DNA from 2 places in the Arthrobacter sp. Y3221157 genome. Region 1 is predicted to be linked to the other one. Evidence: predicted binding sites of a transcription regulator. Region 1 holds the regulator's gene; the other holds the start of a gene.
What was found. The regulator LexA, encoded in region 1, represses DNA repair genes until DNA is damaged. The targets are predictions, from matches to a motif close to TCGAACANNTGTTCGA.
Positions count from the first base shown of each region.

Region 1 (3,377 bases):
GAAGACCGCCACTGGCGACCGCGACGAACTCCTTCCCGGCGTGACCGACCGCGCCTGGCGGCAGGTCTCGGTGACCTCGATGGAATGCCTGGGTTCACAGAAGTGCCCCCTGGCTGCGGAATGCTTCAGCGAGCTGGCACGCCAGGACGCGGCAGAGGCCGACGTCGTGGTCACCAACCACGCCATGCTGGCTGTCAGCGCCTTCGAAGGGCTGGCCGTCCTGCCAGAGTATGACGTTGTGGTGGTGGACGAGGCCCACGAGCTGCAGGACCGGGTCACGGGAGCCGTCACCGGCCAGCTCTCCGTGGCCATGGTCCACGCCGCCGCCTCCAGCGCGCGGAAGCACACGGCCATCACTGTGGACGCCCTCAACGCCGCCGCCGCCAACCTCGAACTGGCCCTCGCGGGCGCGCCGAACGGGCTGCTGCCCAACGGCCTGAACGACGAACAGCTGGACTGCATCGACCAGCTGCGTGAGGCCTGCCGCGCGGCGCTGTCCGATTCCAAGGGGGACAGCAGTACGACGCCCGACGGCGGGAGGCAGCTTGCGCGGTCCCGCCTGATGCTCATCCTGGAATTGTGCGAGCGGCTGCTTGCGGCCCGGGACAACAGGGAAGTGGTGTGGTTCTCGCGTGCCAGTTCCTTCGACCCCGGCCAGGGGTATTCGCAGCCTGACGAGTCCGCGCCCGTGCTGGTCAACATCGCGCCGCTGTCCGTGGCAGGCCGGCTGCGGGAGGGCCTCTTTGCCGATCACACCGTGATCCTGACATCCGCCACCCTGGCCATCGGATCAGCGTTCGAGCCCGCCGCCGGGGGTCTCGGCCTGGTGGGAGACGGCGCCCCCAGCTGGACCGGCGTGGACGTGGGCTCGCCCTTCGACTACCCGAAGCAGGGCATCCTGTACGTTGCCGGCCACCTGCCCAAACCGGGCCGGGGCGCATCGCCGGAATCGCTGGCCGAACTGGAGGCGCTCATCCGCGCATCCGGCGGTGGGGCGCTCTGCCTGTTCTCCTCACGGCGCGCCGCCGAGGAAGCAGCTGAGGCGCTTCGCCCCAAGCTCGGTGTGACCGTCCTTTGCCAGGGCGATTCCACCATGACGGCCCTGGTCAAGCAATTCGCCGACGAACCGGACACGTGCCTGTTCGGAACCATGTCCCTGTGGCAAGGAGTAGACGTCCCCGGCGGATCGTGCCGGCTGGTGGTCATCGACCGCATCCCGTTCCCGCGACCCGACGATCCCCTCATGACGGCGCGGTCCCGTGCGGTGGCGCAGGCAGGCGGCAACGGGTTCATGTCGGTGTCCGCCACCCATGCCGCCATCCGGTTGGCCCAGGGGGCGGGCCGCCTGATCCGGTCCACCGGCGACAAGGGAGTGGTGGCGGTGCTGGATTCACGCCTTGCCACCGAGCGCTACGCCGGGTTCCTGCGGGGGGCGCTGCCCCCGTTCTGGGCCACGACGGACCGGAAGACAGCGATCGCAGCCCTTGAGCGGCTTGCCGCGGAGGCCCACTGAAAGACGGCACCCTCCCAAACCGGGAAGGTGCCGTCTTTTTCGAACTATGGAGTTGTTGGTCCTGCTCTCCCTAGAGCGAGCGCAGGACGGAGACCACTTTGCCCATGATGGTGGCGTGGTCGCCAAGAATCGGTTCGTACTGGGTGTTCTGCGGGAGCAGCCAGGTATGGCCGTCACGCTGGCGGAAGGTCTTTACCGTGGCCTCATCGTCCAGGAGCGCCGCCACGATATCGCCATTGGCGGCATCCGCCTGGCGCCGCACCACCACCCAGTCACCGTCGCAGATGGCGGCGTCCACCATGGAATCGCCCGCCACCCGAAGCATGAACAGCTCGCCCTGTCCCACCAGCTGGCGGGGGAGCGGCATGACGTCCTCCACCAGTTGGTCGGCCAGGATGGGACCGCCAGCGGCGATCCGCCCGACCAGTGGCACCATGGCGGTGTCCACTGCGGTGGGCAGCTCCGTTACTGTGGCACCCGCATCCTGGGGCAGTGAAACCGAAGGACCGCCGGTCTTTGCGGGTCCGCCGTCCAGCGTGAGAGGCGTGAGTACCTCCATGGCCCGGGGCCGCTTCGGATCCCGCCGGAGGTAGCCCAGCTTCTCCAGTTGTGAGAGCTGGTGGGTGACGCTGGACAGGCTGGCCAGACCCACAGTGTCGCCAATCTCGCGCATCGAGGGCGGGTAGCCGTTCTCATTGACCGAGCGCTGGATGGTTTCCAGAATTTTCTTCTGCCGCGGCGTGAGCCCCTTCGCGGCCCTTTTCGGCTGCGAGGCTGCCCTGCCCCCGGTGGCTGCTGCTGCCATATTCGCCAATGCCTTTCGGTTGCCACCGGGCTTTCCAAGGCTCCGGACTGGGTGACTTGCCCTTTTGTCAGACCCTGCTGATCAACTTCAAGGGTGATTGTTTCCTGTTTCAAAGCTAGGCCAGCCACATTGCTTTTTCAAACATTTGTTCTAGCGAGTCTCGACATTATTCGTTGATAGGTGCTAAAACTGGAGAGGCAAAAGTTCGAATATGTGTTCTAGTCAAGTGCGCAGTATTCGAAAGACGTTCGAATACCGAAGCCGGAATGTCAGTGGTGCCGGGCGTGCTGGAGCCTGTACAGCAGAGAGGTGCCAGTCCCGGCCCCCCGGGGCGGTAAACGCACCAAGGCATTAGAGGCACTAACGGCACTACAGGCAACACAGCACGGTTGTTCCCAGGCAGCACAGTATGGTCCAGGAGGGCTCAGACATGTCAGCTATATCCGCTTCGCAGGCCAACGCTCCGCGGGTCCCTGCCCGGCAGGCTTTGCAGCACGCCACGCCCGGAACCCCGGGGGGCCCGGCGACCCTGCCTCCCCTTCGCCTGACCCGGCGGGGAAAGATCGTCCTGATCGGTATCCCGCTCGTGCTGCTGGCGGCACTGCTGCTGTTCCTGGCAGGGTTCTTCAACTCCCCGGCCAAGGCCTCCGACACTGCTGAAGACCTCACGGTGACCCCCACGGTGACCGTGACAGTCCAGTCCGGACAGTCGTTGTGGTCCATCGCTGGAACTGTCGCCCCCGACCGTGATGCCCGGGATGTGGTTGCTGACATCGTCCAGCTGAACAACCTCCCTGCAGGGGCGGTCCTGCCCGGCCAGCAGTTGTACGTTCCCACCAGCTGAGGCAGCATCCGCCCCAACACGCGCCGGGTGCGGCCTTGCCGCAGGCCGCACGCCCGGCGCGAACCCCGGCTGTCACATTTTCCGGTCTATGGGACGGCCACTAAACTGTTCAGGTGAATGACCAGCTAGAGCGTCTGAACCGGCTTCCCCTCCGCAGCAACCTCCGCGGGCTGACCCCCTACGGGGCGCCCCAGCTGGATGTCCCCATCCTCCTC
Region 1 covers NZ_JBNHFD010000069.1:13,967-17,343, forward strand. The annotation lists gene AC5RTT_RS15310 (ATP-dependent DNA helicase) at 1-1,513, shown strand, start outside; gene lexA (transcriptional repressor LexA) at 1,584-2,318, opposite strand; gene AC5RTT_RS15320 (LysM peptidoglycan-binding domain-containing protein) at 2,749-3,162, shown strand; gene AC5RTT_RS15325 (histidinol-phosphate transaminase) at 3,276-3,377, shown strand, end outside.

Region 2 (3,377 bases), on a different contig from region 1:
CGGACCGCCCGCCCCGCCGGTGCTCCCGGCCTAGAAAGCCTCAGGCAGCCTTCACCAGCGGGAGCTCGTCCCAGTGCGTTGTGTACCGAGGGGACTGCATGCCGCGCTTCATGGACCAGTCCACGCCGCCCTTGATGCCGCCGTGGCCGAGCCCGATGGAGCCGCGCCCGAAGCGGCGGCTGACGTCCTCCAGGAGCGGGCCGATGCCGCGTTCTTCATGCCGGTTCTCGAAGGGCTCCAGGGGAGACTGGTTTCCGGTGGGGCGCAGGTCCGTGAGCATGAGTCCGGCCTTGGCGTACTTCAACCCGTCGCGGATGAGGGGCAGCAGGGCATGGGTGGCCTTGGTCAGCAGGAGCGGATCCGCCGTGGGCATGGGAAGGGACAGGCACACCGAAGGGTAGGCCTGTTCGTGCTGCCTGAACGGGGAAGTGGCCGCGAACGCCGTCAGGACTTTCGCCTGCAGGCCGTGCTTTGCGAGCCGGGCGCTCGCCTGCTGGCCGTAGATGCTGAGCACCTGCCGCATGCCGTCAACGGTGGTGACCGGCGTGGAGAAGGAGCGGGAAAAGATGAGCTGGTCCCGGCCAAGGCGCTCCTCCTCCATGGGAATGCAGGGGATGCCACGCAGCTCCAGCACCGTTCGCATCAGCACCACCGAGAACTTGTCGCGGATGACTACAGGGTCCGCGCGGACCAGGTCCAGCACCGTGAAGATGCCCAGGACATTCAGGCGCCTGGTCAGCCGGGCCGCGATGCCCCACACCTCGTCCACGGGGAGCCGGCCCAGCAGGGCCTCCCGATCCGGTGCCGGTACGGCCTCCCAGTGGCACACCCCGCCGAAGGAGGCGTTGTTCTTCGCCCACTTGTTGCACAGCTTGGCCAGTGTCTTGGTGGGCGCTATCCCCACGCAGACCGGGACACCCACGTTCCGCCGGACCGCGGCCTTCATGGTCCGGCCGAGCGCCAGCAGCTCTTCGGGCCGGCCCTTCACGCCCAGGAAGGCTTCGTCGATGCTGTAGACCTCCAGCCACGCCGAATGCCTGCCGAGAAGCTCCATCACCCGGGCGCTGATATCGCCGTACAGCTCGTAGTTGCTGGACTTCGCTACCAGGCCCCACTCCTTTGCCCGGGGTGCGAGTTTGAACCAGGGATCGCCGGTCTTGATGCCCAGCGCCTTCGCCTCCGGGGAGCGGGTTACCGCGCAGCCGTCGTTGTTTGACAGCACGATCAGCGGACGCCCTTCAAGCGAGGGATCGAAGGCGCGCTCGGCCGAGGCGTAAAAGCAGTTCACATCCACGTGGGCGATCTGCGGCATCTGCCGCATCAGGACCGGTTTGGGCATGGCCCTCCTTCCACAATCGGCAGGTCAAACATGGTGCAGGCACCTGGTGGCCACGCCCCACACCGTCAGCTCGGATAACGCGGGGACCCGGATGTCCGGGTACTTCGGGTTCTCCGCCTGCAGCACCACCCCCGTGGACGTGATGCGTAGCCGCTTGACCGTCAGCTCTCCATCCAGCACGGCGACCACCACGGAACCGTCCTTTGGCTCAAGGGCCCGGTTGACGATCAGTTCATCGCCGTCGCTGATGCCGGCGCCCTCCATCGAGTCTCCGGTCACGCGCACCACGAACGTGCTGGTGATGTCCTCGATCAGGTGCGCGTTCAGGTCGATCCGGCCATCGAAGTAGTCCTGCGCCGGCGACGGGAAGCCTGCCGCAACGGCGACAGGAGAGATCAGGACCGACAGGTACGAGGCGCCCGCATCTATCACGCGGGGACCAACTATAACGCCCACAACACACCCTTAGTCGAAAATATGTTCGATTAGTTCAGTGTAGCGCCGCGGGCTGACAAGCGGACCTCCTGGCTGCCGGAATCATCCCGCCGGCCGCCGCCACGTAGACTTGCAGGATGCGGTTGGTGGCAAGCGATATTGACGGAACGATCCTCGGGCACGACGGAAAAATCAGCGACCGCACCGTCCGCGCCTTCCACGCCTGCCGGGACGCCGGCGTCGAACTCGTCTTCGTGACCGGACGGCCGCCCCGCTGGCTGCATCCACTCCAGGACCAGCTGGGCCATACCGGGACGGTCATCTGCTCCAACGGGGCCGTGGTCTGGGACCTCGAAACGGACAAGCTGGTTTCGGCCCGCACGCTCAGCATCGCTGCGGTGCTGGAAATCCGCCGCATCATCAAGGACCTCCGCCCGGCTGCACTGTTCGCCGCGGAAACGCTCACCGGCTTCCACCTCGAGCCCGGGTTCATCGAAAACGAGTCAAGCGAACTCCTGTCGCAGTTCACCCCGGCGCCGCTGCGGGAAACCCTGGTTGATGATGACAGCGTGGTGAAGTTCCTCGCCATCGTCCGGGACGGGACTCCGGACCAGTTCCTCGCCGAGGTGCGCCCCGCCGTCGAACACCTCGCCGCCGCCACGCACTCCTCGCCCGGCGTGCCCATGCTGGAACTGTCCCTGCCCGGCGTGAACAAGGCCGTCACCCTGGCAGAGTACGCACGGGCGCTGGGCATTGACGCCTCCGACGTGGTGGCCTTCGGTGACATGCCCAACGACATCGAGATGCTCCGCTGGGCGGGCCACGGCTATGCCATGGCCAGCGGCCACCCCGAGGCGATCGCCGCGGCAGCGCAGCGGGCACCGCATTTCGACGACGACGGCGTGGCCCAGGTTTTGGAGGTGCGGCTTGCTTCGCTGGGTGCGCCGCGTTCGTGATTTCCGCGCCGGCCGCTGTTTTCTCAGCTGGCGCTCACCTGGCGTTCACCTTTCCTCGGTAGCGTGAACCCCGGAGAGCAGGCTCCTCTCCTGCAGGCTGAAGGGGTAGGGATGGCACGGAATACCAAGCGGGATATCGCCGATGCACCACTGCGCAGGGCAACGCCTGCGCCGCACTGGAGGAAGCTGCGGCAGGGCGACCGCGTCCGCGTGCTGCTGACCCCCGGGTTCGAAGCCGGAGGCGTGGTTGACGCAGTCACGCCGGACAACACCGTGGTGTGGATCAATCTCGACGGCGGCCGCGGCCGCACGCTGCTGCACTGCGGTGACGGCGTCGAAATCCTGCCGCACGAAGACTGACCCGGGCGTCCGCCAGCGGCCCGGCCTGCTCCGGTACGCTCACTTTGTGACCCTGCCGTTCTTTGCCAACACGGATGCCGCCGGCAACCAGCTGCCCATCGCCATGGCCCACCGGGGCTTCTCCCTTGAAGGGCTGGAGAACACAAGGGCCGCCTTCCGGGCAGCCGTCGACCTCGGCTACCGCTACCTGGAAACGGATGTCCACACCACGTCCGACGGCGTGCTGCTCCTCTTCCACGATGACACGCTGGACCGGGTGACGGACGGCCGGGGCAGGGTTTCGGAGT
Region 2 covers NZ_JBNHFD010000001.1:166,833-170,209, forward strand. The annotation lists gene AC5RTT_RS00770 (lipid kinase) at 1-34, shown strand, start outside; gene AC5RTT_RS00775 (Y-family DNA polymerase) at 41-1,339, opposite strand; gene AC5RTT_RS00780 (LexA family protein) at 1,364-1,795, opposite strand; gene AC5RTT_RS00785 (HAD family hydrolase) at 1,912-2,730, shown strand; gene AC5RTT_RS00790 (hypothetical protein) at 2,842-3,090, shown strand; gene AC5RTT_RS00795 (glycerophosphodiester phosphodiesterase family protein) at 3,137-3,377, shown strand, end outside.
Region 2: the regulator LexA is predicted to act here: its motif matches at 1,809-1,824, upstream of AC5RTT_RS00780 (LexA family protein).